Regions from separate parts of the Maridesulfovibrio spiralis genome, predicted to be linked through region 2. Evidence: predicted binding sites of a transcription regulator. Region 2 holds the regulator's gene; each other region holds the start of a gene.
The links. Region 2 encodes sigma-54, which starts transcription at its own class of promoters, with help from an activator protein. Its sites were predicted from a motif close to CTGGCACGGNNNNTGCTT; they were not measured.
Positions count from the first base shown of each region.

Region 1: a site for sigma-54 is predicted at 2,903-2,920, ahead of ACNI29_RS12700 (flagellar hook protein FlgE). Genes of this name have one in related genera too.
Region 3: a site for sigma-54 is predicted at 3,299-3,316, ahead of ACNI29_RS03945 (Spy/CpxP family protein refolding chaperone). Genes of this name have one in related genera too.
Region 4: a site for sigma-54 is predicted at 2,428-2,445, ahead of ACNI29_RS06940 (NifB/NifX family molybdenum-iron cluster-binding protein). Genes of this name have one in related genera too.

Region 1 covers NZ_CP182344.1:2,824,252-2,831,816, reverse strand. Annotated here, with positions in the region: gene hslV (ATP-dependent protease subunit HslV) at 1-459, shown strand, start outside; gene hslU (ATP-dependent protease ATPase subunit HslU) at 478-1,851, shown strand; gene ACNI29_RS12705 (hypothetical protein) at 2,027-2,773, shown strand; gene ACNI29_RS12700 (flagellar hook protein FlgE) at 3,014-4,600, shown strand; gene ACNI29_RS12695 (ferritin-like domain-containing protein) at 4,670-5,143, opposite strand; gene ACNI29_RS12690 (aminotransferase class I/II-fold pyridoxal phosphate-dependent enzyme) at 5,451-7,046, shown strand; gene ACNI29_RS12685 (hypothetical protein) at 7,059-7,379, shown strand.
Region 2 covers NZ_CP182344.1:3,612,241-3,619,805, reverse strand. Annotated here, with positions in the region: gene ACNI29_RS16195 (PTS sugar transporter subunit IIC) at 1-368, opposite strand, end outside; gene ACNI29_RS16190 (PTS sugar transporter subunit IIB) at 403-864, opposite strand; gene ACNI29_RS16185 (PTS sugar transporter subunit IIA) at 867-1,295, opposite strand; gene rapZ (RNase adapter RapZ) at 1,326-2,207, opposite strand; gene ACNI29_RS16175 (PTS sugar transporter subunit IIA) at 2,306-2,755, opposite strand; gene hpf (ribosome hibernation-promoting factor, HPF/YfiA family) at 2,759-3,295, opposite strand; gene rpoN (RNA polymerase factor sigma-54) at 3,347-4,762, opposite strand; gene lptB (LPS export ABC transporter ATP-binding protein) at 5,081-5,803, opposite strand; gene ACNI29_RS16155 (LptA/OstA family protein) at 5,812-7,437, opposite strand; gene lptC (LPS export ABC transporter periplasmic protein LptC) at 7,452-7,565, opposite strand, start outside.
Region 3 covers NZ_CP182344.1:873,142-880,706, reverse strand. Annotated here, with positions in the region: gene ACNI29_RS03960 (two-component system sensor histidine kinase NtrB) at 1-935, opposite strand, end outside; gene ACNI29_RS03955 (DUF4405 domain-containing protein) at 948-1,790, opposite strand; gene ACNI29_RS03950 (periplasmic heavy metal sensor) at 1,938-2,405, opposite strand; gene ACNI29_RS03945 (Spy/CpxP family protein refolding chaperone) at 2,760-3,242, opposite strand; gene ACNI29_RS03940 (ABC transporter ATP-binding protein) at 3,458-4,120, opposite strand; gene ACNI29_RS03935 (ABC transporter permease) at 4,130-5,290, opposite strand; gene ACNI29_RS03930 (DUF2318 domain-containing protein) at 5,303-5,716, opposite strand; gene ACNI29_RS03925 (radical SAM protein) at 5,867-7,555, opposite strand.
Region 4 covers NZ_CP182344.1:1,537,400-1,544,964, reverse strand. Annotated here, with positions in the region: gene ACNI29_RS06955 (CBS and ACT domain-containing protein) at 173-850, shown strand; gene ACNI29_RS06950 (hypothetical protein) at 917-1,213, opposite strand; gene ACNI29_RS06945 (YchJ family protein) at 1,499-1,981, opposite strand; gene ACNI29_RS06940 (NifB/NifX family molybdenum-iron cluster-binding protein) at 2,049-2,408, opposite strand; gene arfB (alternative ribosome rescue aminoacyl-tRNA hydrolase ArfB) at 2,519-2,935, shown strand; gene ACNI29_RS06930 (OmpA family protein) at 3,022-3,549, shown strand; gene ACNI29_RS06925 (TetR family transcriptional regulator) at 3,617-4,198, shown strand; gene ACNI29_RS06920 (efflux RND transporter periplasmic adaptor subunit) at 4,268-5,374, shown strand; gene ACNI29_RS06915 (efflux RND transporter permease subunit) at 5,371-7,565, shown strand, end outside.

The sequences.
Region 1 (7,565 bases), 790 kb from region 2:
GGTCAGGCTGTGGTGATGAAACACTCCGCAGTCAAAGTCCGTACCCTTTACAATGATCAGGTCATCGCCGGGTTCGCTGGTGCGACCGCTGATGCCTTCACCCTTTTTGAACGCTTTGAAAAAAAACTTAAAACCTACTCCGGCAACCTTGTGCGCTCCGCCGTTGAGATGGCTACTGACTGGCGCACAGATAAATTCCTACGCAAGCTGGAAGCGATGATCATGGTCGCCGATGCCGAGCACATCCTTATCATCAGCGGTAACGGTGATGTCATCGAGCCTGACGACGGCGTTGCTGCCATCGGTTCCGGCGGCTCCTATGCCCTTTCCGCTGCGCGTGCGCTCATGCGCAACACAGAAATGCCGGCCGCTGATATTGCCAAGAAATCAATGGAAATCGCCAGCGAAATTTGCGTTTACACCAACGACCATTTCGTTCTCAAAACCCTTGAAAAATAAAAGTCGCGAGTCATAAAAATGAGCAATCTTACCCCCAGAGAAATTGTTTCCGAACTTGATAAATTCATTATCGGCCAGTCAGATGCCAAAAGAATGGTCGCAATTGCCATGCGTAACCGCTGGCGCAGACAGCAGCTTCCGCCGGAACTGCGCGACGAAATAGCACCCAAGAATATCATCATGATGGGCCCCACCGGGGTGGGTAAAACTGAGATAGCCCGCCGTCTGGCAAAGCTCGCCGGATGTCCATTCTTCAAGGTCGAAGCCACCAAATTTACCGAAGTTGGTTATGTTGGCCGTGATGTTGAATCCATGGTCCGCGACCTGATGGAAATCGGCATCAACCTTGTGCGCAAGGAAGAGATGGAGAAGGTTAAAGTCAAAGCCGAAAAGCACGCTGAAGATGCCCTGCTGGACATCCTGCTGCCCTCCTCCAAACCCAAGCAGCCCGGCATGGGATTCTTCAATGCTGATGAACCAGCAGAGCAGGAAGCAAAACCCGCAGCAGACCAGTCCTCCACCCGCGAAAAATTCCGTAAAATGTGGCGCGAAGGCAAGCTCGATGAACGTGAAGTTGAGATTGAAGTGACCGTTCAGGGCGGAGGCGTGGAAATCATGTCCATGCCCGGCATGGAAGATATGGGCATGCAGGTCAACGACATGGTCAGCAAAATGTTTCCCGGCAAAAAGAAGACCCGCAAAGTCAAAATCCGCGAAGCTTACGATATCCTCATCCAGCAGGAATCAGATAAGCTGATCGACATGGACAACGTTGCCGAACTGGCACGCGAACGAGTTGAACAGGGCGGTATACTTTTCCTCGACGAAATCGACAAGATCGCCGGGAATCAGGAAGGCGGAGGTTCTGCCAACGTGTCCCGTGAAGGCGTACAACGTGACCTCCTGCCCGTGGTGGAAGGCTGTGTCGTCAACACTAAGTACGGCATGGTTAAGACCGACCATATCCTGTTCATTTCCGCCGGCGCATTCAGCTACGCCAAGCCCTCGGACCTGATTCCCGAACTTCAGGGCCGTTTCCCTCTGCGTGTTGAACTGACCTCCCTCGATAAGGACGACTTCTACCGCATCCTGACCGAACCTCAAAACGCACTGACCGTTCAGTACAAAGCGCTGCTTGAAACTGAAAAACTGACTATTGATTTCAGCCGCGAAGCACTTGAAGAAGTGGCCTTCAACGCTCAAAAATTCAACGATGAAACTGAAAATATCGGAGCTAGAAGACTCTACACCATCATGGAAAAGATCCTCTCCGACCTCTCTTTCGAAGCTCCCGACCGCTCAGGTGACTCCATTGTTATTGATAAGGTATATGTTCAGGAACAACTGCAGGACGTAATAGAAGACAGGGACCTGTCACGTTATATTCTCTAGAGCCAAACAAATAATATAGATATTAAATAATGAAGCCGGGTAATTACAATATTACCCGGCTTCATTTACCATTATTTGAAATTGAGCATCATACACATCTGTGCTATATGCACAGGCGACATATGTAAGTCACAGCTTAAAGAATCTATCATTCATATAAAAAACGGCACAGATCATGAGCGTAAACAAAAACCCCATGCCTAAGATCAAGGGCACTTTTTCCACCAAGCTGGTGCAGGAAATCGGGACTGGAACAACCAAACGAAAAGTTATCCAGTCATTCCTGTATTTCGCGGAAGAAAGAGACAATGGGGAAATCGGTTTGCGGGTGCTCAATGAAAATGATGTCCCCTCCGGCGAAGAGCAGGTTATAAGTAAAGACGAACTGCTTGAATCTTTCACTCCGGAAGTAGAGCTTTATACTTCCACTGTTTTTCCCGCTATCCAGCAACTCAACAAAACACTTGCCAAAGCGGACCGCCAACGGCAGCAGGGTAATACTTTCACAGCTGAGATGGAATACGGCAAGGCTTTAAAAATAGACGAAGAGAATATCCGTGCCAATTTCGGCATCGGTCTTTGCTACCTTGACCGCAATGAAGCGGAGAAAGCCACCGACGTTTTTGAACGGCTGATCATGCTTGATGCAACCTTTGAAAAACAACACAAACACCTTTTCAATGATTTCGGTATTTCCCTACGCAAAAACCGGATGTTTGATGCTGCTGTAAAATTTTATTCCAGAGCGCTCGGTTTAACCGACAACGATGAGAATCTGTACTTTAATATTGCCCGCTGCCTCTATGAAGACGGCAAGAAAAAAGAATCTCTGGGATATGCGGATAAGTGCCTTACTATCAATCCCGAATCAAAACCGGCTTTAAAACTAAAGAAACACCTGAACAAAAAAACCGTCCTCTGATTCAAAAAAGCCCCCTCCGCCCGCATAACTGCACACACAGTCCTTCTTAATCTTCATAAAGAAGGACTTTTTTTCCTCCTACCAGCCAAACAGATCTTTTAAACCCTTGATATAACTTAATACAAACTTTAGGCACGCACTTTGCTTTAATACCGGTAACCGGATTTTTATTCCGGTCGAAGGTTTAAACAGGTGCAGGCGGAGTCAACATAAGAGCCGCACCTTTCAAGGAGTTTTCTCATGGGTTTCAGCTCAATGTATACAGCCGCAACAGGCGTAAAGTCGCACGGAGTGCTGATGCAGCAGATCGGTGCAAACCTCGCCAACGTTAACACTCTTGCCTACAAGAGCGGCGACACCTTTTTGGAAACACTCGCCAGCCACAACTCGGCAAAAGCAAAGGGCGGAACAGTTAACGGCGGCGCGCATACTGCCGGACAAATAGGCCTTGGTTCTAGGGTTGCTGCCACACGAGTGAATTTCAAGGAAGGCTCTTTTGAATCTTCAAGCTCCAGTACCGACATCGCAATCGGCGGCCAGGGGTTTTTCCGTGTTGCTGACCCGGCAAGCCAGAGCAGCTACTACACCCGTGCTGGTAATTTCCATTTCGACAAAGACGGACACCTTATAGACAGTCACAACAACAGACTGCAGGGCTACAAAATAGACAGTGACGGCGTGATCGGGACAACATCCAGTGATATTTCCCTGCCCATGAAGGAAGAAACCAATCCCAGCGGGGAAACTATCCAGGTTGTAAAGTCAGACCCGAAAGGCACGGATTCCGTATCTATCCGTACCAACCTTGACTCCGGAGCAATTGACAACAGTCAGGACGAAAACAACCCGTTTTTTTCTCTGCTTAATGAATGGAACGGTTCAAGCGACACCCCGCTAAATGCCGACAAATATGAGTACAACAGCTCCATCCAGATTTATGATGACAAGGGCAATAAGCACGATCTGGTCGTATATTTCGATAAAGTAGTCAATGATGGAGACTCATCAGACAAGCGCCACTGGGAATACATTGTAACCGTAGATCCTGAGAGTGACGCAGGCTCTCTGGCCGGAAGTTCCGGCGCAGGACTGGTTATGGCCGGAACCCTCACCTTTTCCGGTGATGGAACCCTGCTTAACCAGAGTGCCTTCACACTCGCAGCAGGCGCAACCGATGCGAAAGATCTCAATAACTGGCAACAGGCAGCCCTGAACAGTAACGGGCAGCCGACATTTGATGTGACTCTTTCCGGCGCGACAGGGACAGCTGCCGCGCAAACAATTTCCCTTGATATGGGCATATCTTCCGCTACAGATTCCTGGACAACCACAGGAATGACCGCAGCAGACGTCGGCAGCAACGCATCCTCCCTGCCCGAAATGAATCAGGGCAGAATCAATGCGCTGGCAACCACTGACTACTTCGGATCTTCTTCAACCATAAGCCAGTCACAGGACGGATTCGGGGAGGGCTACCTTCAGAATGTCGCCTTCAACTCAGATGGGGTGCTGACTGCTCTGTTCTCCAACGGACAGACCAGTGATCTCTATCAGGTGAATCTGTACAATTTTAAAAATGAATACGGATTACGACGGGAAGGTTCAAACTACTTCACCGCGACGCAGGAATCCGGAAACGGTGTACAGGGTGTCGCAAAGAAGCAGGGTCTCGGCTCGGTAGTAAGTAACAGTCTTGAGACCTCAAACGTCGATCTGGCTGAAGAATTTGCCACCATGATCCTGACGCAGCGAGGTTTTCAGGCCAACTCAAAAGGCATAACCACCACGGATTCCCTGATCAACACCGCTCTTGGAATAAAGAAATAATTACCAGACCAGAAAAAAGCCCCCGGCAAAATTTGCACGGGGGCTTATTTTTTTAGATCTATCCAGCTACTAGCTCAGCTTTTCAGCAAGCATGCGCAGGTGTTTGCGTTCTTCGTCAATACATTCTTCAACGAATTTGCGTTCAGCATCAGGAACCATTCTTTTCAGCTCGGTAAAAAGCAGGATGGTATCCTTTTCAAAACGCATAGCTGCACGAACAGCCTGCTCAAAATTGAAAGTTTCATCCTTGAATGCCTCAGTGTAATCGAAGTTGAATACATCATGAGAATCCACAAGAGCCATAACGTACTGAGTATATTCTTCATAGTCGCTTCCCGGGGGAATTTCGATAGCACCGATACGGTCGCGCATATCGCGGAAGAAAAGCTCATGCCTGGATTCTTCTTCAGCAAAGAATTCAAAAAATTCTTTTGCAGCGGGGTCTTTTGCTTCGTCAGCAGCGAGAAGATAGAAAGCCTGTCCTTTCTGCTCAATACGCATGGCAAGCTCAGCCACTTCGTTGGCACTGAAAAAAGTAACCATTAGTACACCTCATTAAATTAAAAACGTCTTATTGAAATCGATTTTTCTTATGATTTATCTAGGACAAATCAGCCGAATCTCTGCAAACAGGTGGTCATTAATTTTTAATATTAACCAGAGTTGCCAAAAGAGCAACCGCATTAGGTCATATTTTTCTACAAGACCCTTTGCCATTTTCATGATTCAATAATATAAAAAACTACTGGATTCAGTATATCACTTTATCAAATACATCAAACAGACCTAGCACGAACCAAGGTAATAATTTTCTTAAAACCCATATACATAACCACTGAAGGGGACAAAAATGACTACAGATTCAAACGAAGACATCGCCCTGCAACATTTTGTGGAACAGGCACTCGATAAGCTGGACCAGATCGAAAATATACTCATCAAAATGGAAAATAGTACATCCCCCTGCACAGCCTCAGTTGCGCAGGTATACGGAATACTCGTTTCCTTAAAAGAAAGTGCCTCGCTGCTGGAACTGACCAGCATCAGCATGGTTGCCGATAAGCTGGGCAAAGTCCTTGATCAGATTTACAAAAACGAAGTCGAACTTACCAACGACCTGCTCAACATCATTATCGACTCCTTTGACAAACTCAATGAAATCGTCAGCAACGCTACACTTAGCAATGACTATGACATCCGTATCATCACTCTGCCCCTTGAGATGTACGCAAAGCCCAGCGCAGCACAGGTGACCAAAGAAGTAGAAACTGCTCCCCAAATACAGCCGAACCCCGCCCCCAAACCGGAACCTGTAGCTGAAACACAGGTTGAACCGACAGCAACTGAGCCTGAGCCTGAGCCTGAGCCTGAACTTAAACCGGCAGTAAAAGCAAAGCCCGGTAAACGCCTCACCCCGACCGCATTCCGCAAAAATTACGGCATCAAGAAAGACATTGATCTGGCCAGCAATTCAAACCCGCTGGGTATTTCCAAGGCAGTATCAAATGCCATCATCAACATGGCTAACAACTGTTGTGCATCGGAAATAAACTCTGACGACAGCCTCAAATTCGGTCTTGCAAAACGTCATGATGTTCCTGAAGAATGCGTACTCACAGCCGGCGGGGCAGTTGAAATTCTGGACTTGACCCTGCGCCTATCCGCAACTCCCGGCATTGACCATGTGCTAAGCTACGAACATGGACTGCCGGAGTACAGCAGTGTTGCAGCACTTTGCGGTGCGGAACTTCTGCGTCTGCCCCGGGGACGCAACTTTTCACCACCGCTGGATCAGCTGGTAAATACCGCAAACGACAATACCGCTGCTGTAATAATCGGCAACCCTGATGTTCCCTCCGGGTACGGTCTTCCAGCAGAAGAACTGGCTACCATGGCCAACCTGCTCCCCAAACGGACCCTTCTGATCGTTGATGAACGCTATATTGAATTTGCATGGCCGGAAGATGACTATTCCATGATCTGTTTTCTGGATAAAATCCCCAACCTTGTAATCCTGCGCAGCTTTACATGGTCATTCGGCCTGAAAGGAGTTCGTCTCGGATATGCTCTTATGAATAAAGAACGCGCACAGCGATTTGAGGAATCAAGACTTCCGTATCCTATCAGCCCGCTGAATGTGGAAGCAGGACTTGCGGCACTGAACCATAACGAATTCTACTATTCCACCATCGCCCTGATCATCAGGGGCCGTGAACGAGTACAGAAAGGATTGGAAGATCTGGGCTGTACCGTATACCCCAGCCAAAGTAATTTCATAATGTTCAGCGCCCCCATCGCAGCAAAAGAACTGCACACCCGAATGCAGGAACACGGCTTTAAGCTCCTGAAGCTGGATGAATTCGGCCTTCCGGATCTGTTCACAGTTTCCATCGGCAACAATTCACGAAACCGCATGTTTCTGGCGGCCATGAAAAACATTTTATAAATGGAGGATTCAATGCTAAAAAAAGTTATCTTTACCGGGCTTATTGTGCTTGCACTGGGAGGATGTTCTAGCCATCCCACCAGCATGCAGGACGTCAACGTATACTGCCGCTCGCTCTCCAGTACGGAATTCTGCAACGATCAGGACAGTGTTTGCGCCAAGTATTCTGAAACAATGCTTGCTCCTTACAAATCAGCAAAAGAATGCCGGCAGGCCTGCGAAGGTGTGCGCCTCAACATTGACCGAAACATGCTGCAGCAGGAATGTATGGAGATAATGGAAAAAGTTGAAGGCAGGTGCACTGAATTCTGCAATGCCAATTACTCTGACTGATAAGCCTCCCGTCAGAACCTTGCAAGTTACTATTCTCTGGCGTAATAGCTGATAAAAATAATACAGGCAGTGCTTCTTATCTGAAGCACTGCCTCTAATTAATATTAAACAAAACCAAGGACTTTTGTGCAATGCTGAAACGGTTCACTGTCGGACAAAAAATATTCTGTAGCTTTAGTATAATAT
Region 2 (7,565 bases):
AGCTTGTTGTGTCCACGATTATGCCATTGCCTTAACGAATAATCCAGCCAAGAACCGAACCGGGCCAGCGGCAGACAGGCCAATAAAACGACCATGACTTGCCGTGGATCAGTAAAGGCAAAGGAAGTAGTTAATGCCAGGGCGGCAAATGTTGGAGCAAGAATATGTGGGGGAATGTAGGTTCCTGCCGGGATATTATCCAGCCAGAACAACTCAAAGAATACCGCAATTTTTAAACTTGTGGCAACATCACCCGTGACAGCACCCCAGAGAGCACCTACGACAAGAGGACGCTCAAGAAGGCCGGGATTTATCGTGAAGCGGAAAAGCGAAAAAATCGCAAAAAAAAACCAATCACCGCCACCCATACTGGAAACGACAGAGCTAATCCTTGGAACAGACTCATGAGAACCTCACCTGAACAGGATCATTGGGGACACAGCGAAAATCAAGTTCTATGCCCTGCCCTTTAAAATAATGAAGACAGGACTCATCATCCGAGCTAAGAGCCACACTGGGGGAAATTTGCTTCTTACCGGGACCGTAATGAATATTACCGATATTCACGGAATTAAACCTGAACCCGGAATCAAGTGCCCGACGAACATCGGCGCATGATGAAAAAAGAATGATCGTGCTGCCGTTTCCATTAGCAAGTGCAATAATCTTATCGTTCAATTCTTCGACAAGACAGAAAGCACAGCTAACCGACTGCGGAATAGCCAACGACATAATCTGCTGTTGCAAATCATCCCCGGCTACAGCATCGTTAGCCACGATGATATTCTTTGCGTGGGTGTACGGTAGCCAAGTTTCAATGATCTGCCCATGAACAAGACGGTTATCAATTCTCACCCACATCATGGCTACCCTTTCGTAGTTCGTTTTCGCAGCATTTCACCTGCAATTACAATCCCTTTAGCCGCAGCCTTGCTGACTTCCCCAGCCATTTTCTGCAAGGATTCATTGCGCATCTGAAATGCCTTGAGAAGCATGGGCAGGCTCACTCCGGTGACAACCTCAATATCATCTCCCTGAAGAAGGGAAAGACTAAGATTGGTAGGTGTTCCGCCGAACATGTCGGTAAGAATCAGGACTCCGTTTCCATTCTTAACTTCGGAGATATGACCTTTAAGCGATTCCACAGCGGCATCAATGCCCTGCGAAACATCCACGCTTAAGGAGAGAACTCCCTCCTGCGGACCAACAATTAATTCACCCGCTTCAATCAGCGCCTGCCCGAAGTTACCATGGGTAACGAGAACTATACCGTTTTTACTTGATTCTATGCCCATCAATCTTCCTAATAAATTCAAATATATTAACTATTTCAAATGAATATGTTTATGTTCAAGAGAAACAGAATAACCATTATCCTTAAGAGTTGCAAATACCCTTTCAGCGGTGGCAACGGAACGGTGTCTTCCACCGGTACATCCAACAGCAATAGTCAGCCTGTATCTTCCTTCCGCTTCGTAAAGCGGAAGCACATATTGAAGGAAATCGAGATATTTCTCAATAAAAATTGAACCCGGTTCCGTACCGAGAACATAATCTGAAATAGCTTTATCCTGACCAGAGAGAGGACGAAGTTCCTCTTCAAAGTACGGGTTAGGCAGGAAGCGGAGATCCATAACCATGTCCGCAGCAGTAGGAACATCGTGCTTAAAGCCAAAAGACATCACATGGACTCGGAGACCTCTCGTCTTTTCACTTAACTCAGCCCACTTTTCCTGAATCCTGCGGCGAAGATCATGAATAGAATAGGTGGTGGTATCAATAACGAGATCAGCCTGCTGCCGGACTTCACCGAGAATCTCCTTTTCCCGTTCCAAAGCCTGTTCCAATCCAATATCTCTGGACTCAAGAGGATGCAGACGTCGGGTGGTTGCATAGCGGCGCACCAGCTCTGGAAGACGCGCTTCAAGGAAAAGAATGCTGGGCGTGTAGCCTTTGCGGGTCAATTCTTCACGAGTGCTTTCCCAGTCGGAGCTGAACTCCAGCTGTCGCAGGTCCATCCCCAGCACCAGCCCACGGTATGCATTGTCTCGGGTGTTGAACAAATCTACCAGACGGGAAAGCATCCCTGCAGGCAGACCGTCGACGCAGAAAAAGCGTAGATCCTCAAACACCTTTAGCACTGTGGATTTCCCGGCGCCGGAAAGACCGGTAACAACAATCACAGGAAAAGAGTCATCCGTAACCACCTTGAAGCCCTCCTTTAACTCTAGCCCACAAATAAAATTAGCAATGACCTAGGTTCATTGCTAATCTAATTATTTATATCTTTTAAACAACTTTAATCTTATGCGATACCGAGAAGGCGAAGTAATTCATCCTTGTCCGCAGTATCGATAAAAGCCTGCCGGAACGGCTCATCCTTGAGTTGCCGCGAAATCTGGGCCAGCACCTTCAAATGAGCACCGGCCCCCTGCTCGGGGGCCAGTACCATAAAGAATATTTTACAGGGCTGCATATCCAAAGATTCAAAGTCTACGCCCTCACTGGAGCGACCAACGACAACAACTATATCTTCAAGACATTCCAGTTTTCCATGGGGGATGGCAATGCCATCCCCTATTCCTGTTGTTCCAAGTTTCTCACGATCATTAAGGACCTTCAGGGCATTTTCCACGTCTACATCAAGACCTGCGTCTTTCAGGGTGGAAACCATTTCTTTCAGAACTTCGCCCTTATCAGAGGCGTTCAGTTCATATATAACAAGATCCTTCGCCAGATTGTCAGTTATGTTCATTAGTTAGTATCCCGGGTCAATTAAACCGAAATCGCCATTGTTGCGGCGGTATATTACATTTATGGCTTCGTTGTCCGCGTTGCGGAATACGAGGAATTCATGGTCAAGGGTCTGCAACTGCTCTGCTGCTTCATCAATACTCATGGGCTTGGGAACGAAGGAGTCAGACTCCACAATCACTGGTTCCCGGTACTCTTCCTCACCGTAACTGAGAATATCCATTCGCGCAGGAGCAGACTCCTTACGCCTGTGGCTTCTCATCTTTTCATTTGCGCGACGAAGCTGGGCTTCAAGCTTATCCAGAACCATATCCACGGTAGAATACATGTCCTCGGACACTTCGTAAGCTGAGACATGCAGATGGTCGGAAGTAAAAACAACTTCCGCAACGTGTCTGAACTTATCAACTGACAAATTCACCTGCATATCAGTATTGTCAGGATTGCTGACGTACTTTGCCAACTTGGAGAAACGGCTGTTTGCATATTCCTTAAGATGTTCGGATGCGTCGAAGTTCTTAAAAGTAAATGCTACGTTCATAAAGAGCCTCCTTAGTAAGGGGTGAATATGCGTTGATTTCTCCGAACTACATTAGAAGACCTTTTTCCTTTTCGAGGAGGAGAGTATCCCCATTGCAGTTCTATACTTGGCTACGGTCCTTCTGGCGATATTGACTTCCAGCTTCTCTTTGAGAATCTCAGCGATCTTCTCGTCACTGAGGGGCTTCTTTCCGTCTTCTTCACCGATCAATTTCTTGATCGTCGCCTTGACGGATTCGGAACCGACCTGAGATCCGTCGTCCAGACCGAGAGCACTATTAAAAAAGAACTTTAGCTCATAGATTCCATGCGGAGTCGATACATACTTATTCGTTGTAATTCGGCTCACAGTGGATTCATGCATTTCGATGTCTTCCGCCACCTCCTTAAGAATAAGCGGCTTAAGCTTGGTGACACCTTCGGCGAAAAAATCGCGCTGGAATCTCACTATGGATTCAAGAACTTTATATAAGGTACGCTGCCGCTGATACAGGCTCTTCATCAGCCATTGAGCGGAGCGCATCTTGTCTTGAAAGTATTCTTTGTCATCCCCTTTTGTGGATGCCAATGTCTCCACATAAAATGCATTCATCTGCAGTTTGGGAAGACCGTCTTCGTTTAGAACTATGACAAAATCTCCGTCATATTCATAAACATAAGCATCCGGGCTGACATAGAAAGAGTCTCCACCTGAAAAACTTGCTCCCGGAAGAGGATCAAGTGTCTGCATCAAGTCCAGATAACTCTTCAAATCCTCCATGCTAAGCTTGAATTTCCTTGCAAGCGGTTTGTAACGCTTTTTTTCAAGGTCATCCAAATGATCACGTACCAACGAGACCAGAATCGGATCATCGTCGAGCTTTAAAGCCTCAAGCTGAATCAGTAGACATTCCTGCGGCGTTCTTGCTCCTACCCCTACAGGGTCGAACCGCTGGATGCGGTAGAGCACACTTTCTACATCTTCGATTTCAGCATAGCACGTTTCACAAACTTCTTCCAAGTCAATCCGTAAAAAACCTCCGGAACTTAAATTACCGATAAGACACTCACCTATGGTGATTTCTGCCTCAGTAAAATCGGAAAGACTCATCTGCCAATGCAAATGCCCTTCGAGCGAGGTTGTCTTGGTCAAACGGGCTTCAAACGAAGTACCCTCTTCATAAGACTCGGATTCACGGGAAGCGGACTGCTTTGACGTACTGGAAAATTCACCGAGATAATTTTCCCACTCCGCTTCCTTGGAAATTTGTGCTTCCTCTGCAGTAGCGGTACCTGCATCAGCATCAGCAGCATCAGTCCTTTCCTGCGCTTCAGCTTCTTCAAGGATAGGATTTTCCATCAGCTCCTGATGAACGGAATCCACCAGTTCCAAGCGGGAAAGCTGCAACAACTTGATAGCCTGCTGCAACTGAGGAGTCATCACCAGCTGCTGAGTAAGCTTTAATTGTTGTCTAAGTTCCAACCCCATATTATCAGGCCACCTTCTATTTATATCTAATTCAATTTATTTCAATCAGTTATCAGCCGAGAACAGAAAAAACACTTTCTAGGTTCCCTCAACCTTGATTCAACTATGCCACATCCATTTTCAAGATGCAACAAAGACCTCTGAATCATCTGAAATTTATGGATTTTTTATATACAGAAAATGTATATGAAAAAAGTGTACCAATGTTCTGGCAGACTGTAAATCAACAATGACAAATTTAATTAAACTTTACACAATAAAGGCCGGGATTACTGAATAAATCCCGGCCTGAATATTTAATGCTTAATGCACAGACTGCTAAAGACTAAAACTGTCCCCCAAATAAAGCCTGCGCGCCTTGGTATTTTTAACAATACTTTCCGGTGAACCATTAAGTATTACCCGGCCTTCGTACACAAGATATGCCCTGTCGCAGATGGAAAGGGTCTCGCGCACATTGTGGTCGGAAATAAGAATACCCAGCCCCATATCCTTCAACGAAGAAATAATGTCCTGAATATCAATAACCGCAATGGGGTCAATCCCTGCAAACGGCTCATCAAGCAAAATGAACTTGGGATTGTTAATCATGGCACGGGCAATTTCCAAACGGCGTCGTTCACCACCTGAAAGGTACATAGCCTTCTGGTCGGCAAGACGCAGGATGCCCAGTTGGTCCAGAAGTTCATCCGCTCTCTTGGGAATATCCTTACCGGAAAGACCGGTATGCTCAATGATGATTTCAAGATTTTTACGTACAGACAACTTTTTGAAAATGGAGCTTTCCTGCGGCAGATAGCTGAGCCCCATACGAGCCCGCTCATGCAGAGGCAGACGGGTTATCTGTTTCTTATTGAAATAGACATCCCCGGAAGTAGGCTTAACCACTCCCACCAGCATATAAAAAGTGGTTGTTTTACCGGCTCCGTTCGGACCCAGCAACCCTACAACCTCTCCCTCGCGCACAGTAAGCCCGATTCCGCGGACAACCTCTTTAGGTCCGTAGTTCTTGACCAATTTCTTGGCGATAATCGAAGACATAATTTTTCCTACTGCGACACATTTTTCGGGGTATAGAAAATAGCCTCGATAGGCTTCTTGCCGCCGACAACCTCAGCACGGTTATCTTTAATGTAAAATTTGATTTCATCGCCCTGAATATTGTTGGGGCCATCCAGCAATTCAGCATTACCTTTCATGTATATGATGGAATCACCAACCACATAAGTCAGCTTATCGCACTGACCTTTGCGCTTTTTCATCACCACCTTAACATTACCGCCGGCAACGATTTTCTTAATCTTGTCCTGAGTATCGGAAAGAGAATCGCCGTCTGGGCGTAAATAGGCAGTCAGGGTGTCAGAAGTGAGAGTTACATCCAGACGTATAACCTTTACATTACCTGAAAAAGTAATCTGGTTGCGGTTTTCGCTGAATGTCATTTTGGTAGAAGTAATCTTAATGGGAACTTCATCCGGGCCGCCGGGGACACGCTTCTTGCGCGGTTTCTCTTTCTCAACGACCGGGGCATCAGCTGAAAGATAAGTGCCATACACATAACCGATGAGCTTGGCTTCTTTATTCTGATCAGCCTTGAAAACAGGATACCACTTTCCTTCGAGTTGACCAACGACGACCGGCTGTCCTTTTTCCAGCTTATTTACAATAAGGGCTTTAACATCAGGCTCGGAACGGACATTCAGAACTGCTGTCGCATAGAGAGTTTTAGTCTCGACCGGAGCGATCAGCATTTCATCCATTGCCTTTTCCATGGCGGCAAGTTCATTGCCACGCTTCAGCTCTTCCTTAATCTTTTCATTCTTTTCAGCCTTGATCTCTGCTTTACGGGCATCAATTCCAGCCATCTGAGTCTTTTCAAGATTTGCAGGATAAGGAGCAAGGAAAGGCCCCCAAGCATAACCCCAGACCGGAGTATCATTTTTAACAATGGTATCAATACGGTAAAGGGCATACATTCCACCCTTCACTTTATTAACCTGAGCACGATGTCCGGGGCTAAGCACACCCACGGCTCTGGAAGTAGCCACAGGCTTTTCAATTACATTGATCCGACGCACCGCATACCGAATACGTGCATCGTCATTGACCATATCAACTTCAGATTGCTTGACATAGCCAAGAGCATCAGCCTCGGAAACGACCTTTGCATCCGGCTTGAAAAAGGCATACCAGCCATTCCTGAGGAAACCTACTTTGATCTTGTCTCCGGACTTGAGCATTCCACCTGTAGAAGACTTTACAGTGCGTTCCAGATGGTATTTCATGTCCTTTCCAACATAGCGGATATCCCCCCAATCCGCGAGCGGGCTATCCGCAGCAGCGGGGATGACCACTTTACGGGAAACATATCCGACCGGCTTAACATCCTTTTCATCGGAAGCCGGATAGATATGGAGCCAGCCATCTTTCTCCGGGCCGACAAGAAAGCTTTCCGCCGGGGAAAGAATCCAGACAACATTCGCCTTGAGAGAAGGCTCTGAACGGACGTTGGCGATAGTCCTTGCAATCTTCAGTTGAGATTTATCATAAGCATGTACGCTGGAGCTGGCCGTAAGAAAGGCCAGAACAAACAACACAATAAAAACAGCAGAAGAAAAAAATACTGGTACAGACCTGCCGCGCAAAAATGAACTATTTCCAAATATATTTATCAAATGAATGCTCGCTTCTATTGAGGCATTACCACCATGTCCGGTGAAATTAGGGCTTCCATTCCATCTTCAATCATTATTTCACGGGTTACAAGGTCGACCTTGACCCGGTTGGAAGTAATATAAACTGC
Region 3 (7,565 bases), 1.7 Mb from region 2:
CCCAGACGGACATGTTCCCAAATAACTTCTCCCCGTTTGAAGTCCTGCAGGGATTCATAGGAAAAGTCATTCCAGTTTTTGCCCACCAGAGCTTCATCCGTATTGCTTTGCAGCAGTGTGTGCGCTGACCCGTTGGCAGCCAGGATGGCGCCCTGCGGAGAAAGGGTCAGCAGTCCGTCAGGCATGTTGTCGAGCAGGTTGGCCTGAAAACGTTCAAGCCGGGTAAGTTTCTTGCCTTCTTCCCTGCGCTGGAAATAGGCCACAGCGAGCAGCCAGAGCACCAGTCCGGCCAGAAAAATATATCCGGTCTGGAGCAGTGCGGCCCTGCGGTACTGGTTGAACTGGCGCAGATGCTTCTCCGCGCTCAAGCCGAGCAGCAGGTAGGTTTCCTTTCCCGGCGGGGGCATGAATCCCCGTTGGCGTTTGTTGTGTCCGTACAACCTTTGGAGGATCGGCTGACCCACGGTCCCGTAGAGCAGAGCGGCTTTCCCCTTGATCATTACCGGAGTGCTGGATTCCCGCATTCTGGTAACCATACTGAAAAGTGACGGCGGTGGAGTGTAAATCGGACTGCCGTCTTGATTTTGTTCCACCACCAGCATGGGTTTCTGGTCCGGTCCATAGAGCGCGATATAGAGCAGATCGCCTTCAGCGACCATTTCCCGGAAAAGCTCCCGTGCTTCGGGCATGAGGTTATCGGGCATGCGCCTGTTGTGCATCCCGGGAGAGCGCATACGCCGTGCGCCTTCCACCAGCTGGATATCCAGCCCGCGAGCAATGGAGCGGGCTGAAAGCAGCATATGTTCAAATACTGTCTGATGCATCTGACGCAGGTTGTGCCATGTGAGGTACAAACTTCCGGCCCCGAGAAGAATCAAGGCCAGCAAGGCCAGTGCAAGAGGCAGTTTATGTGATTTTTTTGAGCTTAGTTCCATTAAGTGTGTCGATTAAGGATTAAGAAGGGAGCTGATCGCGCGTGGCGAGTCCAGTCCCAATGCCCCTGCAATTTCCTTTATGGGGGTGTTTTTGTCAACAACCACGCCCTTTTCCCGCAGGATGCCTAGGGCTGTGTTCAGGTCCAGATTATATTCGGCACAGTACTTTTCAAGGCTCATGCGTCCTATCCCTGAACCGGATTGCCCGGAGTGTTGTTTTAAGTCACTGCCGGGTTGATTCATGACCGGGTTCTGCTGCGGCTGGTCTTTGAGGATTAATTCATGCAGCTCTTTGGGGGTAAGTCCGGCCTTGCTGGCAATGGACTTGATTGTCTCTTTGGTAGATTCAAGTTCAAAGCCAGCTTTTTTTATGGATGCAGCGGCTTTCTCAACATCAAGCCCGGTGCGTTTGCAGAAAATTGCCAGCGGGCTGAGTTCGGCGTGTCCGTATGGAGGAGTCCCATATTTGGCTTCCCCTTGAGCCTGGAAGTATTGGCAGAACTCCAGAACCTGTTTCATGGGCGGAAGTCCGGCGAGGGTTCCGAAGGTAACAAAAAGTGTAAGCAGCAGGCTGACGAAAAATGCAGGGGATGTGAAATTTGCTTCTCCGGCCTTTTTTTTCAAGTAGGCGAGAATCAGTTTCCAGTTCAGCCAGATGTGCAGGATGGAAATGACAAGGAAAAGTACACCCAGACAGATGTGCATGTCGCCCCATTGTTCTTTGCTGAGGCCCAACATGGTCCAATCCGCCCAGTAGGCTACCCTGCCTTGGGGAACTACATATAAAACGATGCTGGTGATAATCAGTGCGATGAAAGAGAAAAAGCTGGTTAGGGAAGTAATTTTTCTGAACATATTAAGCTCCTGTTGTTTTTCTCTGATCTGAATAGCTTAAATGTGGTCGCGCTTGGAAGTGTTTTAATAAAAAAAGGAGGACCGGTTAGTCCTCCTTTTTTGCCCGTTTTCCTGTAATTATGTGTAGATGAACGTTATTTAAGGTTTTTAGGAACTCTGGCCGGGACATCCACCCGCAGGACAGTTGCCCCTCTGGTAGTTTCCGCAGCCTCTGCCGCCCTTACCGTATCCCTGCCCCATGGGGGGGAAGGTCAGGCCGGTCTCTTTTTCAATTTCATCAGCCATCTTTTTATGTTCTGCGTAGAGCTTATCCCTTACTTGGGAAAGCTCCTGCACCAGAGCATGGATGGTTTCTTTGTCGGCTTTGCCGGAATCCACCAGTGCTTTAAGTTCAGTGTGTTTTGCCCACTGTTCACTTTTCAAGGTCTGGAAAGTAGATTCGTATTTTTTGATGATATCCTGAACCTGATTTTGTTTTTCAGGTGTCAGCTGCTCATATGCAGCCCAGTTACCGTTGTGGTAACCAGTGTTCCGGTAACCGTTCCGTGCCATTGCGACAGATGAAACTGCCAGAACCAGCACGACGATCAAGGGAACAAGAGCTTTTCTGTTCATATGATCTCCTGATGCGGTTAAAAGTTGTTGCCCTCTCGAATTCTCATAAAGCATGAGCTGTGCCAAAGTCTTAAAATCAATAAAGTCAATGGTTTGCTTTTGGCGGTGCGTGGTCTGTTGGTTGTGAAGTGCAAAAGTGATGTGCATTAATTTGCACAAGAGTGCATGCGTACGTGCAGTTCATAAGCAATGTGTGCAGAGAGGAAGTGATGGCGGATGGATGAAAGGTTCTTGTTGCTGGAAATAAAAAAGGAGGCCCGGGGATGGGGCCTCCTCTTGACAGGGGGAAGGAGTGAACCTGTCTGATCTACGCAGGATGATGAGATATATGTAATTAAGGGTGAGGGGGGCTGGTTAGGAGTTCCAGCATCCTCGGTCGTTATTGTGGTGTCTGCGGCCATTGCGGGGACCGTCGTCGAAGTCACGGCCTCCGAAGCCGAATCCACATCCGCGCATTGGCATTGCAATTCCTGTTGCTGTTTCGATTTCATCATTGACCTGCTTACGGAGACCAAAGCGTTTTGTTCTAAGGTCGGTCATTTCCTTAACCAGCTTGGTGATGGTTTTTTGGTCTGCTTTGCCGGAGTCCACCAGTGCGTTCAGTTCGGTGCGCTTGGCCCACATCTGTGTTCTGATGTTCTGGAATTCATCCTGATGTTTTTCGAAAATGGCTTTTACTTCCTGTTGCTTTTCCGGGGTCAGCTGCTCGAATATCTGGCGGGGTCCGTTCTGGTATCCGTTCTGGTCTCCTCGGTTGTTGCCGCCACGGGCCATTGCTGTTCCGGCCATAGTCATGACCATTACTGCTACGATGGGAATTACGATTTTCTTTTTCATTATTGCTCTCCTTGGGATTAGTCGAATAAACTATTGCTAACTCGTTAATCCCTCTAAAGCATCAGCCGTGCCAAAGTTTCTAAACTCCTAAACTGTTTGAATTATAGGTTTGTTTTCTACCAAATAGGTCTGAAAAGGAGAATGCAAATAGCTGCGCAAGGATGCACAACTTGTGCAAAAATAATGTTAAAATGCACAATAGAAACTTAATGTTTCTAAATATTTCTGCCATCTTCCAGATAGATTGTGTCCTTGGCCATGCTGGCATGGATGCGGTCATGGGTGACCATGGCAATGGTCAGTCCGTCGCGGTTAAGCTGCTGCAGAATTTCCATGATTTCATTGCCGGTATTCTTGTCCAGACTTCCGCATGGTTCATCCGCAAATAGAATGGAAGGCGATTTCACCAACGCCCGGGCAATGGCGACCCGCTGCTGCTCCCCACCTGAAAGCTGCCCCGGCAGACGGTCCTGCTTACCTTGCAAACCAACCCGCTCGAGACAATACAATCCCCGCTGCAAAAGCTCCTTGCTTACAGGAGCTACGCGGTCTAGAAACGGCAGGAGCGCATTCTCATGGGCTGTCAAATAGGGCAGCAGGTGATGCGACTGGAAGATGATGGAAAATTCTTCCTTCCTGAGCCTGTCGGTTTCTGTGCCTGATATTGATGTGATCTCGCGGTCCTTGAAATATACTTCACCCTGTTCCGGGCGCAGCAGGCTGGAGATGACGCTGAGCAGGGTCGATTTGCCGGACCCGGAGCGGCCCACGATTGAGGTGAAGCCCCCCTCTGGAATGTTGATGGATACGTCCTCCAGTACGGTTACCGCTGCGGAGCCTTCGCCATAGCTGTGAGTGATTGATTCGGTTCTAAGCATGATAAGTCCTTATAGTGAAACAAGGGTTCGTGAGGGATCAACGCGGGTGGCACGCAGGGAAGGAATAGTCGCCGAAAGGAATGCCAGTCCGGCAACAGCCAGAAAAGTCAGTCCGAAAGCCTGCGGATCAAATACTATCTCAGCTTCGCCCATGTTCAATCGCTGCAATATTTCTGTGCTGGCAAAAAAGCCGCCAGTGTATCCCAGTATTCCGGAGATGCAGCCCATGAGCAGAGCTTCAAGGCAGAATATGGAGAACACAGAGCTGGTGGAGAATCCCAGTGAACGCATAAGGCCGATCTCTGTTTTACGTTCGTTAACCGCCGAGAAAATGGACAGTCCGATCATGAAGCAGGCAGTGAGCAGGATAACGCCGCTGACCGTCCAGGCCATCTGGTTCACAAAGCCGATGGCCGACATGCGTTGCTTAACCACATGCTGTAATGCTTTAACTTCAGCACCGGGAACTGCTCCCGAAATCTGCTGCACTATTTCATCAATGGGACATCCGGCGCAGAGGGCTGCAACTTCGATAAAATGTACGGCTCCGGGACGTCCTACACTGTTACGCAGCAGGTCGATATCCATGAAAATTACGTTGTCATCCTCAGTTCCTGTAGGGTCGAGGATTCCGGCTATTAGCAGATTGTTTCCTTCAATTTCAAGGGTGTCTCCGGGCTGAAAACCAAGTTTGGCGGCGGCATTGAATCCGATGATAATTTCATTCTGCTTTTCCGGAAAACGTCCCAGCGGATACCAGTGGGTTTTGATACTCAACTCGTCAGCCATGCTGACTCCGACGACTGCCACTTGCTGGTCTTTAACTTTCGAGATTGCGGCAAATTTAGGTGCAACTGCGCTGAGCCTTTCCTTCAGTTCAATACCGCGCACGGCCCTAAGTACCGGTGCTCCGTCAAGTTCATGGGAACCGTAGGCCACATTGCCGAGGTCCAGTCCTCCATAACTTACGGACAAAGACTCAGTCTTTGGGGTTATCAGTATGTTGGCCCCGAATTTACTCATTTTCTCTTCAAGACTGTTACCCACAACTGTTGAAAGCAGCTGGATGGAGACCACCGACATAACTCCGATGGTGAAAACCGCGCAGAGCAGAATGGTGCGCAGGGGTCTGCGACCAAGGTTGCGCAGAGGAATGGTAAATAGATTCATTCGCAAAGCTCCTTAGAAGTAGATGGCCCCGGAGCGGACCGCATCAAGGGAAATTATGAGATTCTCGCCTTCAGTCCGCCTTTGCAGCGGTGAAGGATTGCAGCCGCCCTTAACTACATTGATACGTGTGGAATGGAAGCGCATGCCGCAATTATTGCAGACCATGAAATCACCCTGCTGTGAGTATCCTTTTTTGGATTTGTAGCAGACATCACAGGCATCGAATGCGGCTCTGATTATTCCATCCTTGCTGCGGACAACGAAGAAACGGATTTCTTTACCGTCCAGATCTATTGCATAGTAATGAGCTTTACCGTCGCTAACTTCGTTGAGAGGAATGGTCAGGTCTTTGTCCCCCACCTCCATCCCGGCTACGCTGTTCACCGGCAGCAGTAAAAGCCCCAAAAGTAAAATCAATTTTTTCATGAAAACTCTCCTTTGAAAAATTCTATACCGTAAAGGTATGCAATTGATGTGCAAAGAGAGTTATTTCAGGTGGAAGGGAGTCTACAAGAAAGATATCAGTCTTAAATCAGGATGCTTGTGCAAATCTTTTGCACATAAGTGCAAGAGGCGTTAAGCGTCTTCCATCCACTGGAACATCCCGCAGCTTTTGCAGTCAGCACAGCCGTTGGGCGGACAGACGGGCGTCTTTTGCGCTTTCTGAAAACGCTGCCATTCGCGCCAGAGGTAGGATTTTTTAACTCCGGTATCGATAAAATCCCAAGGCAGGGTGCTGTCTTTATCCAGCGGTTGGTCGATGAAACGTTGGTGATCACCTTTGCAGAACTTTGATGCCTTTTTCCAGCCACCGTTCTCGGCGGCATAGGTTATAAACTCCGCCAGCGATTCATCGCCACGGGAAAGCATTCCCTGCAATCGGGCTTGAAAGGGATTATCCCCGGAAAAGGCCATCCCTTTGAACTTTTTGGTTAGTCCTTTGACTTTGGAAAGGATAGCTTTGAGATCTTTTTCGGAAGGCATGGGCGCCCATTGAAGCGGAGTCCATGGTTTTGGTACTAGGCAGCTTGCACCGAAAGTGATGCGCATGAATTGTTTTTTCTTTTTGCCCTGACCGCGTTTGCGGGCCTCATCCATTTTTTCGAGCATGAGGGCAAGTTCGTCGTAATCTTCGTCGGTCTCACCGGGCCAACCCACGATTACGTATACGCGTAAATGATTGACTCCTTTCGCGGCGCAAAGTTCCACGGCGCGCAGGAAGTCCTCTTCTTCGAGATTTTTGCTGGCAGCATCGCGCAACCGTTTACTGGCTCCTTCAAGGGCAAGGGTTACGGTGCGTACCCCTGAAGCGCGCAGGATATCGAGAAGTTCTTCTGTCAGTCCGTCGGCACGAACGGATGACAGGGAAAATTTGGTTTTACGTTTCTTAAGCCACTCAATGTAGGGAATCAGATCCGGCCAGTCAGTGAGGGCAGTACCCACCAGTCCCACCTTAGGCGGGTCGGCTAGTTCCACTATTTTTTTGAGCTGGTCAATGGATGCGTGGCGTGGCGGTCGATAGATATATCCGGCAGCGCAAAACCGGCAGCCGTATGGGCAACCGCGGTTGACTTCCACCAGGAACATATCTTTGAAAACCGCTTCCGGGCTGATAAAACATGAGTATGCCGGATCACTCAAAAGAGGGACTCCGTGACCTTCGTCAATAGGTCCGGGAGGCAGCACAGCCCTGCGCACCTGTCCCTTGGTCATGCCGGGAACGTAAACCCCATCCCGGTCTTTGATCAGCTCCAGAAATTCTCTCTTATTTCCCCCGTTGTAGATGTGCTGTTTCAGTTCAAGGCAAATGTCCTTTAAGCCCATTTCCGCTTCGCCCACCCAGAAGAAATCAAAGAATGGGGCGATGGGGGCGGGATTAATGAACGCTACAGGACCTCCTCCCATGACCAGCGGGAAGTCCGGGCGTTCCGCTGCAAGCGGCGGAACGCCCGAATCTTTCAGCATCCTGACCAGATGGAGGTACTCCTCCTCAAAGTTGATGCTGAAACCGATCAGGGGAAACTCGGACAGTTTTTTATCACTGTCCATGGAAACAGACGGTTTACCCGGTTCGCCAAGGAAGAACCTCTCCACTGCCAACTCCGCATCCGGGGCAAGCAGGCGGTATACAGCCTGCCAACCTAAGGTTGAGAGTGCAGACCCCTTTCGCCCTGGGAAGACAAGTGCCGTGGGCAGACGGCCTCCTGTTTCTTCGGGCGAGGGTTCTTCCTTACCGTAATAGAAGAATTCTTCAGTCACGGGCATGGATTATTTC
Region 4 (7,565 bases), 2.1 Mb from region 2:
GCATTTTAAGTTTATGAAGATTGACCGCAGACCTTTGTTTATATAATCATATAAGTAGGAAAATGGAGAAGTTTAGCATCAGACGTAATGTTTTTTGCGGAATATAGCTGCATTGTTAACGCTGATCATCTTATAGAAACATCACAGGCCGACGGCCATAAGGAGGTTCCACATGCTGGTTAAAAACTGGATGTCCAAGGACGTAATCACCCTGACCCACGACCGTTCCATGATGAAAGCTGCAAAGCTGCTGAAGGATAATGACATCAGCAGGCTGCCGATCGTTGATGAAGACGGCGTTCTGGTCGGTATTGTTTCGGACAGGGACATCAAGGAAGCATCTCCCTCCAAAGCGACCACTCTCGATATGCATGAGCTTTACTACCTGCTCTCCGAAATCAAGATCAAGGACATCATGTCCCGCAAGGTTCTCACCGTATCCGTCGAAGATACCGTGGAAAAAGCAGCTGTGGTCATGGAAGAAAATAAGATCGGCGGTATCCCGGTTGTGGATGCGGAGAACAAGTGCGTCGGTATCATCACCAATACCGATGTATTCAAGGTTCTGATCAGTATTACCGGTGTTCTCGACGGCGGTGTGCAGGTTGGCCTTGCTCTTTCCAACAAGCCGGGATCTCTCAACGGAGTTCTTGACTATCTCAAGGACAACGGCGGACGGGTAATGTCCATCCTTACTTCCTATGAGCCGGAGCAGGAAAATATGCGTCATGTCTTTATACGAATTCATGACATGGACAAGGCTACCCTGAACAAGATCAGGGAAGGTCTGACCGAGAAGTTTAACCTGCTTTACTGGGTCCGTGATTCCGTTCACGGACTGACTTCATAAATTAGAAATAAGATTTGAAAAAACAAAACCCCCGTTCCTAGGAACGGGGGTTTTGTTTTAGGTCGTTTATTCGTGATCGTCGTCTTCTTCGCGGTCCCGGGTGTAATTAACCGATTCAACCTTAGGCCATTGATTAACAACTTCGCTTTTCATGACTCCAAAGGAGTCCTCCTGCTCCCTCATATTGATCAGTTGATATCCTTTCTGAGAGAGTTCATCCTGAACGTAGCTGACATACGAACCTTTGAGTCTGTTTTTTCCTGCGAGATCTTTAAAGTCATCAACATCAAGTGAGTATCGACGTTTTTGGTCATCGTATATTTCTATGAGTTGATGAGCCATTTCCTCTGGTGATAAAGCCATCTATCGCTCCTTTTAGGTTTAATATATGTGTGAATATTGAAAATGTTGTTTGCTTATAGGCTATGCGTATTGGTTTATGCAAGTAAGAATTCAATTAATTTGTATTAGTTATGAACTAGTCTATATTTATAAATAATAGCATGTGATAATTGCTTGGTGTTTTGGGAGTCATATTTGCTGTATGGATGTTGGTAATGTGACTTCGTTTTAGGGATAGAAAAAACAAAGCCCCCCGTTCCAAGGAACGGGGGGCTTTCTAATATTCAGACTTGCGGAAGGTTGCGGTTAGCCGCAGCACTTCTTGTATTTCTTGCCGCTGCCGCAGGGGCAGGGTTCGTTACGTCCTACTTTCTTGTCTTTCTTGATTGGCTGCTGGGGAACAAAGTCACCTTCGATGTAGAACCATTTGCCGTCATTTTTCTCGAAATGGCTGGCTTCGTGGTGAGTCTGGATAGCTCCCTGCTGCCTGAATTTGGCGATGAATTCCACCTCACCGGTTTCGTCATCTTCCATACCCTTGGAGGTAGAAACAATTTCAAGGCCGAGCCATGTGGATGTTTCCGCCCATACTTTGACCTGTGCCTCGTCGTAGTCATGTTTGCTTTCCGGGGCGAGGGTATCGCCGAGGTAATCAACCCGTTTTACAGCGAACGCTGTGTAACGGGAACGCATGAGTGCTTCGGCGGTAGGTGCTGGCTCTTTTCCTGTAATGTAGGGCTCACAGCAGCTTTCGTAAGCTTTGCCGGAACCGCAAGGACATTCATTCATGTTTCTATCTCCAAGTAATAATTGATTTCTAGTGCTGGCCCATCAAATCAATCCGATGGGTTTGGTACTAGTGGTTACCGCAGGAACCGTGGTCGTCGCAGACAGTTGCGGAATCAGTAATGTTGCCTGCAGCCCACTGTGCAACCGCTTCCTTGAGTTCACCACCACATCCGCGGATAACCTGAATACCGCTGTTCTGCAAGAGGTTAACTGCACCCTGGCCCATGTTACCTGCGAGCAGGATTTTGACGCCCATTTCAGCAAGAGTGGGGACGATGTTGGATTTGCAGCCGCATCCCGGGGGAGGGGTGAGTTTTTCTTCTTCGATGATATTTTTGGATTCGTCGAGAGTGAAAATGGTGAAAGCTTCACAGTGGCCGAAGTGACCGTCAACCATTCCGTCTCTGGAAGGAAGTGCGATTTTCATAATAAATCTCCTTGAAAAAAAGTAAGAACGATGCAAGACCCAAGCGTCGTACTTAAAAAAGGGTGCGCCGCCATTTGCGCAACAAAAAACAAAACATCCAGCCGAAAGCAATGATAAGTATCACTTCCACATTGTCCATACCCGATAATGAAATTAGTTTCTACGCCAGCCGCAGCTCCGGGCCGGGTGGACAGCATGTAAATAAAACATCTTCAAAAGTCACTCTTGTTTTCAATGTACAGGATTCTCCTTCCTTAAGTGAACACCGGAAATTGCTGATTATCAGCAGGCTTGGCGGGCGTATGAATTCTAAAGGTGAATTGCAGATTTCCTGTGAAGAACACCGTAGCCAGTTCCGCAACAAGGAGGAGGCAATTGCCCGTTTTGCCAAAATGCTGGCCGATGCCCTGAAGCCGGTGCGTAAGAGGCGCAATACCAAGGTTCCGAACTCCGCTAAACGCAAGCGTCTTGATAACAAAAAGAAACGTTCCGAAGTTAAGCGGGGCCGCTCAAAACCGGATTATTAGACCTTGGCGCAAACGGAAATCCTTGCTCCAAAGTCGGGGAGAGGGTATTTTGATGTTATTCCAGAAACCACGGCCCGGAGGTCCTTATGAAAAAATTGGCATTCATGTTCATCTTTGTGTTCTGCTGCGCGTCTGTTTCTTTTGCCGGGCAGGACGGTTTTGCCTCCAATTCAGATGACATCCTGCGCATGATAACCGATCCCGGTGGCCGGGCTTTCCTTAAGATCGAATTCAAGGTCAACTCATCTAAAATCAGCGAAAAAGCATATCCGGTGGTGAATTCGCTGGGAGAAGCACTTACTTCCAGCACCGGAAAGGGCATGCAGGTCAAGCTTGTCGGCCATACAGATTCCGCTGGAGACAAGGGTTACAACCAGACCTTGAGTCTGAAACGTGCTGAAGCTGTTAAAAATTATCTCGCCGTTCATTTCAATATCGATCCCGAGCGCATCGAAATTCAGGGTATGGGTGAAGAGCAACCCATCGCACCCAATGACAGCTCTCTGGGCCGCGCACAGAACCGCAGGGTGGAAGTCATTAATATAACGAAGAAATCATCCCTGCCAGACATGCCGGAAACAGTTAAGGAACTGGATACCAAGAACCTCTGGTAGAAATATATCCACTGAAATTATTAATCAGGTGATTGACAATTGTTAATCGCTTGATTAATTGGGTCCTATGACAAAACGCGAAAAGATTCTCCAAGCCGGGGCCAAACTCTTTGCCGAACGTTCCTTCAACACTGTCGGGATCAGGGATATCGCCCGTGAAGCTGACGTTAATAGTGCCATGATCTCTTACTATTTCGGTGGTAAGGCTGGATTGTTGCGTGAAATTTTCAGCGCGTTCAGTGAGCGGATGGTTGCCGTAATCCGGCAGTCCATGAATGAGGCCGGTGATCATGCTGAACTGGTGGAGTTGAATGTGGCCCGGTTTTTGGCGGATGCCCGCCAAAATCGAGATCTTTATCTCGTTGGTTTAAGCGAACTTAATCATGACAGTGAAGAGTTGCAGGATCTTAGGGACGGGCTTTATTCCACTGGCTGGGAAATGTTCAATGAATTTCTTACCCGAACCGGATCCAAAGCTAACCTCGCTGAAAATGTTAAAGACATCTGTTTTACCGCAGTGATCGGTACTATTTTTTCTGACTATCTGCTTGGTGGCGGTCATTACATAGACGATGACCAGAAGGTTGAAGAATACAGAAAAGTAGTGACTCTTCTTCTCAAGGCAGGCAGTCCGGCCCTCTGGGCATAATTTTTTTTGTCTTTCAATTAATCAACTGATTGATTGATGTTTTCATAAACATAAGCAAGGGGGGAAACCATGCGTAACAAACTAATATTTCTTATTTTAACAATGATGCTTTTACCGGGGTGCAAAGAGGAAGTTCTTGTTGAACAGCCCGTGCGCCCGGTTCGGGTTATGAAAATATCAGACCGGAATGCACCTGAACTGCGGAAATTTCCCGGTAAGGTAAAAGCAACACGTGAGGCGACTCTGGCTTTCCGTGTGTCCGGGCAGATTGAGCGGTTCAACGTCAAGGAAGGGGATTTTGTCAAAAAAGGACAGGTCATCGCCGTATTGGACCAGCGTGATTTTCAAGCCTCCATTGCGAACCTTGAAGCAAAGCTGATCGGAGCCCGTTCGGTGATGAATGAGGCCAAGCTGAATTATGACCGCAATGCGGAGCTGCTGGCCTCTGATACCGTAGCCCAGTCCGCTTATGACTCCGCCCAGAGTACTTTTGAAAGTAGCCGGGCAACGGTGAATTCCCTGATTCAGGAATTACGCCGGGCCAAGCTGAACCTGCAGTACACCCGTCTTGAAGCACCTTTTAGCGGGACTATCGCGGTTAAATCTGTTGAAAACCATGAGTTCGTTCAGGCCAAGGAACCTATTGTCCAGCTCGAAGACACTTCAGCCCTTGATGTGGTTGTTGATGTGCCGGAAAACATCTGGGTGCGTGGAATTATCAAGAAAGACAGCCAGAATTTCAAAGCCCGCGCAAAGTTCGAGACCTATCCCGGTCAGGAATTCAAACTGGATATCAAGGAATTTCAGACCAAGGCCAATGTAGAGACACAGACTTACGAAGTAACCCTGAAAATGGAAAACCCCGACGGTTTGTCCATCCATCCGGGTATGACTGCCGAAGTTGTGGCCAGCATGCCGGAACAAAAAGGTGTGAACTTTGTTTCTGTGCCCATTTCTGCTGTAGTCGGTTACCCGGATCAGGATAAGTTCGTCTGGATTTATGATAATGGTGCGGTGAAAAAGCGTACCGTTCAGGTGGGCCGGATTGTGAATGCCAATTTTGAGGTCCGTGAAGGCATCCGGTCCGGTGAGCAGGTGGTCGTCTCCGGTGCCCACTATTTACGTGAGGGGCAGGAAGTTAAAATTCTCAAGGGTAGAATCGGGAGTCGCGGATGAGTCTTGCACGGCTGACCATTGAAAAGAAAACTGTTTCATTGGTCCTGACAATTGTATTCTTCCTCGGCGGGGTGAAAGCCTTTCTGGATATGCCCCGTCTTGAGGATCCTGAATTTACCATCAAGGAAGCATTGGTCGTTACTAACTACCCCGGTGCAACGCCTGCTGAAATGGCCGATGAGGTCACTGACGTTATCGAAGGGGCGGCCCAGCAACTCAAACAGCTCAAGAAAGTAACTTCTATTTCCAACCGGGGACAGTCCATTGTCACTGTAGAAGTTCAGGACCAATATGATAAGGAAACCCTGCCCCAGGTCTGGGATGAACTCCGCCGCAAAGTCGGTGATGCCCAGTCCTCTCTTCCCCCCGGGGCAGGGCCTTCCCTTGTTATCGACGATTTTAGTGATGTTTACGGTATCCTGCTCTCGATAACCGGTGACGGTTACTCGCAGCAGGATTTACAGGACTATGTGACTTTCCTGCGTAAACAGCTTCTGCTGGTTGATAACGTTGCCAAGATTACGGTCTGGGGGGAGCAGCAGGAAACGGTATTTGTGGAGATTTCACGGGCGAGGATGTCCCAGCTGGGCGTGTCCCTTGATTCTGTCTACAAAACCCTCTCCAACCGCAACCTCGTGGTCAAATCCGGTAATGTCAAAGTAGGTCGTGAATATATCGAGATATCTCCGTCCGGCGGGGTGGAGTCAGTTGAAGACCTTGGTGACCTGTTTATTCGTGACGGTTCAGGCAGGCTTGTTCCTCTGCGCGATGTGGCTGAAATTCATCGCGGTTACCAGAGCCCGCCGTCACAGATTATGTCCTTTAACGGAAAGAACGCCGTAGCCATCGGCATTGCCGGGAACCCGGCGGCCAACGTTGTGGAACTGGGTGATGCCATCAATGCTAAATTGCAGCAATTGCAGGGCCAGACCCCAGTTGGCATTAATGTGGAGGAAGTCTACTTCCAGCCCAGCAGGGTTGATAACGCGGTTAATTCCTTTGTCATAAACCTCGCTGAGGCCGTGGCTATCGTTATCATTGTTTTGTTGCTTTTTATGGGTATGCAGTCCGGCCTGCTGATCGGGGCCATTCTGCTGATCACAATCTGCGGCTCATTTATCTTTATCCAGATGGCCGGGGTTGCCCTGGAGCGTATTTCGCTCGGTGCTTTGATCATTGCGCTGGGTATGCTGGTGGATAACGCCATTGTGGTTATCGAGGGGGTACTGATCCGTTACCAGAAGGGTATGGACCGTATTCAGGCCGCAGTGGATGTTGTTGAGCAGAGTAAATGGCCCCTGCTTGGCGGTACAATTATCGCCATCATGGCTTTTGCCGGAATCGGGCTAAGTCCTGACAAAGTCGGTGAGTTCTGCCGCTCCCTGTTTATTGTTCTGTTTATTTCATTGATGATGAGCTGGGTTACTGCTGTTACAGTCACCCCTTTGCTCTGTGAAATGTTCCTGCATCCGAAGGTCAGCGCAGAGGCTGATCCTTATGGCGGCGTCCTGTTTCGTGTGTATCGCTCAATTCTTGAGTACTGCCTGAAGCACAGGGTGCTGACCATGGTGACTCTGGTGGTCATGCTGGCCGGGTCAATCTATGGATTCGGGTTTGTTAAGCAGAGTTTCTTTCCGGATTCCACCCAGCCGCGTTTCTACATCCATTACTGGCTGCCTCAAGGCACTGATATACGGGCCACGGCAGAGGATGTGAACGAACTTGCCGGGGTTATCCTCAAGGATGAACAGGTCAAGAACGTGTCTACTTTCACCGGACAGGGTGCGCCCCGTTTCATCCTGACTTATTCCCCGGAAAAGACAGCTTCTTCATATGGCCTTCTGCTGGTGGAAGTTAAGGATTACGAGACCACCGGTGAAGTCATGGCCCGCTATAAGAAGTATGTGAATGAATATTATCCGCAGGCTGAAGCCAAGGTGAAGAAGTTCAAGCTCGGCCCCGGCCGTGCCGCTTCCATCGAGGTACGTTTCAGCGGTCCCGATACCAAGGTTCTGCGCGAGCTTTCCCGTGAAGCACAACAGATCATGCTTACCACCGGACATGCTGAATCCATCCGCGATGATTGGCGGCAGGACGTAAAAGTTCTCAGCCCGGTAATCATGGAAGCGCAGGCCAAAATTGCAGGTATTACCCGTCCCGACCTTGCCAAGGCTATGAATATGTTCTTTAC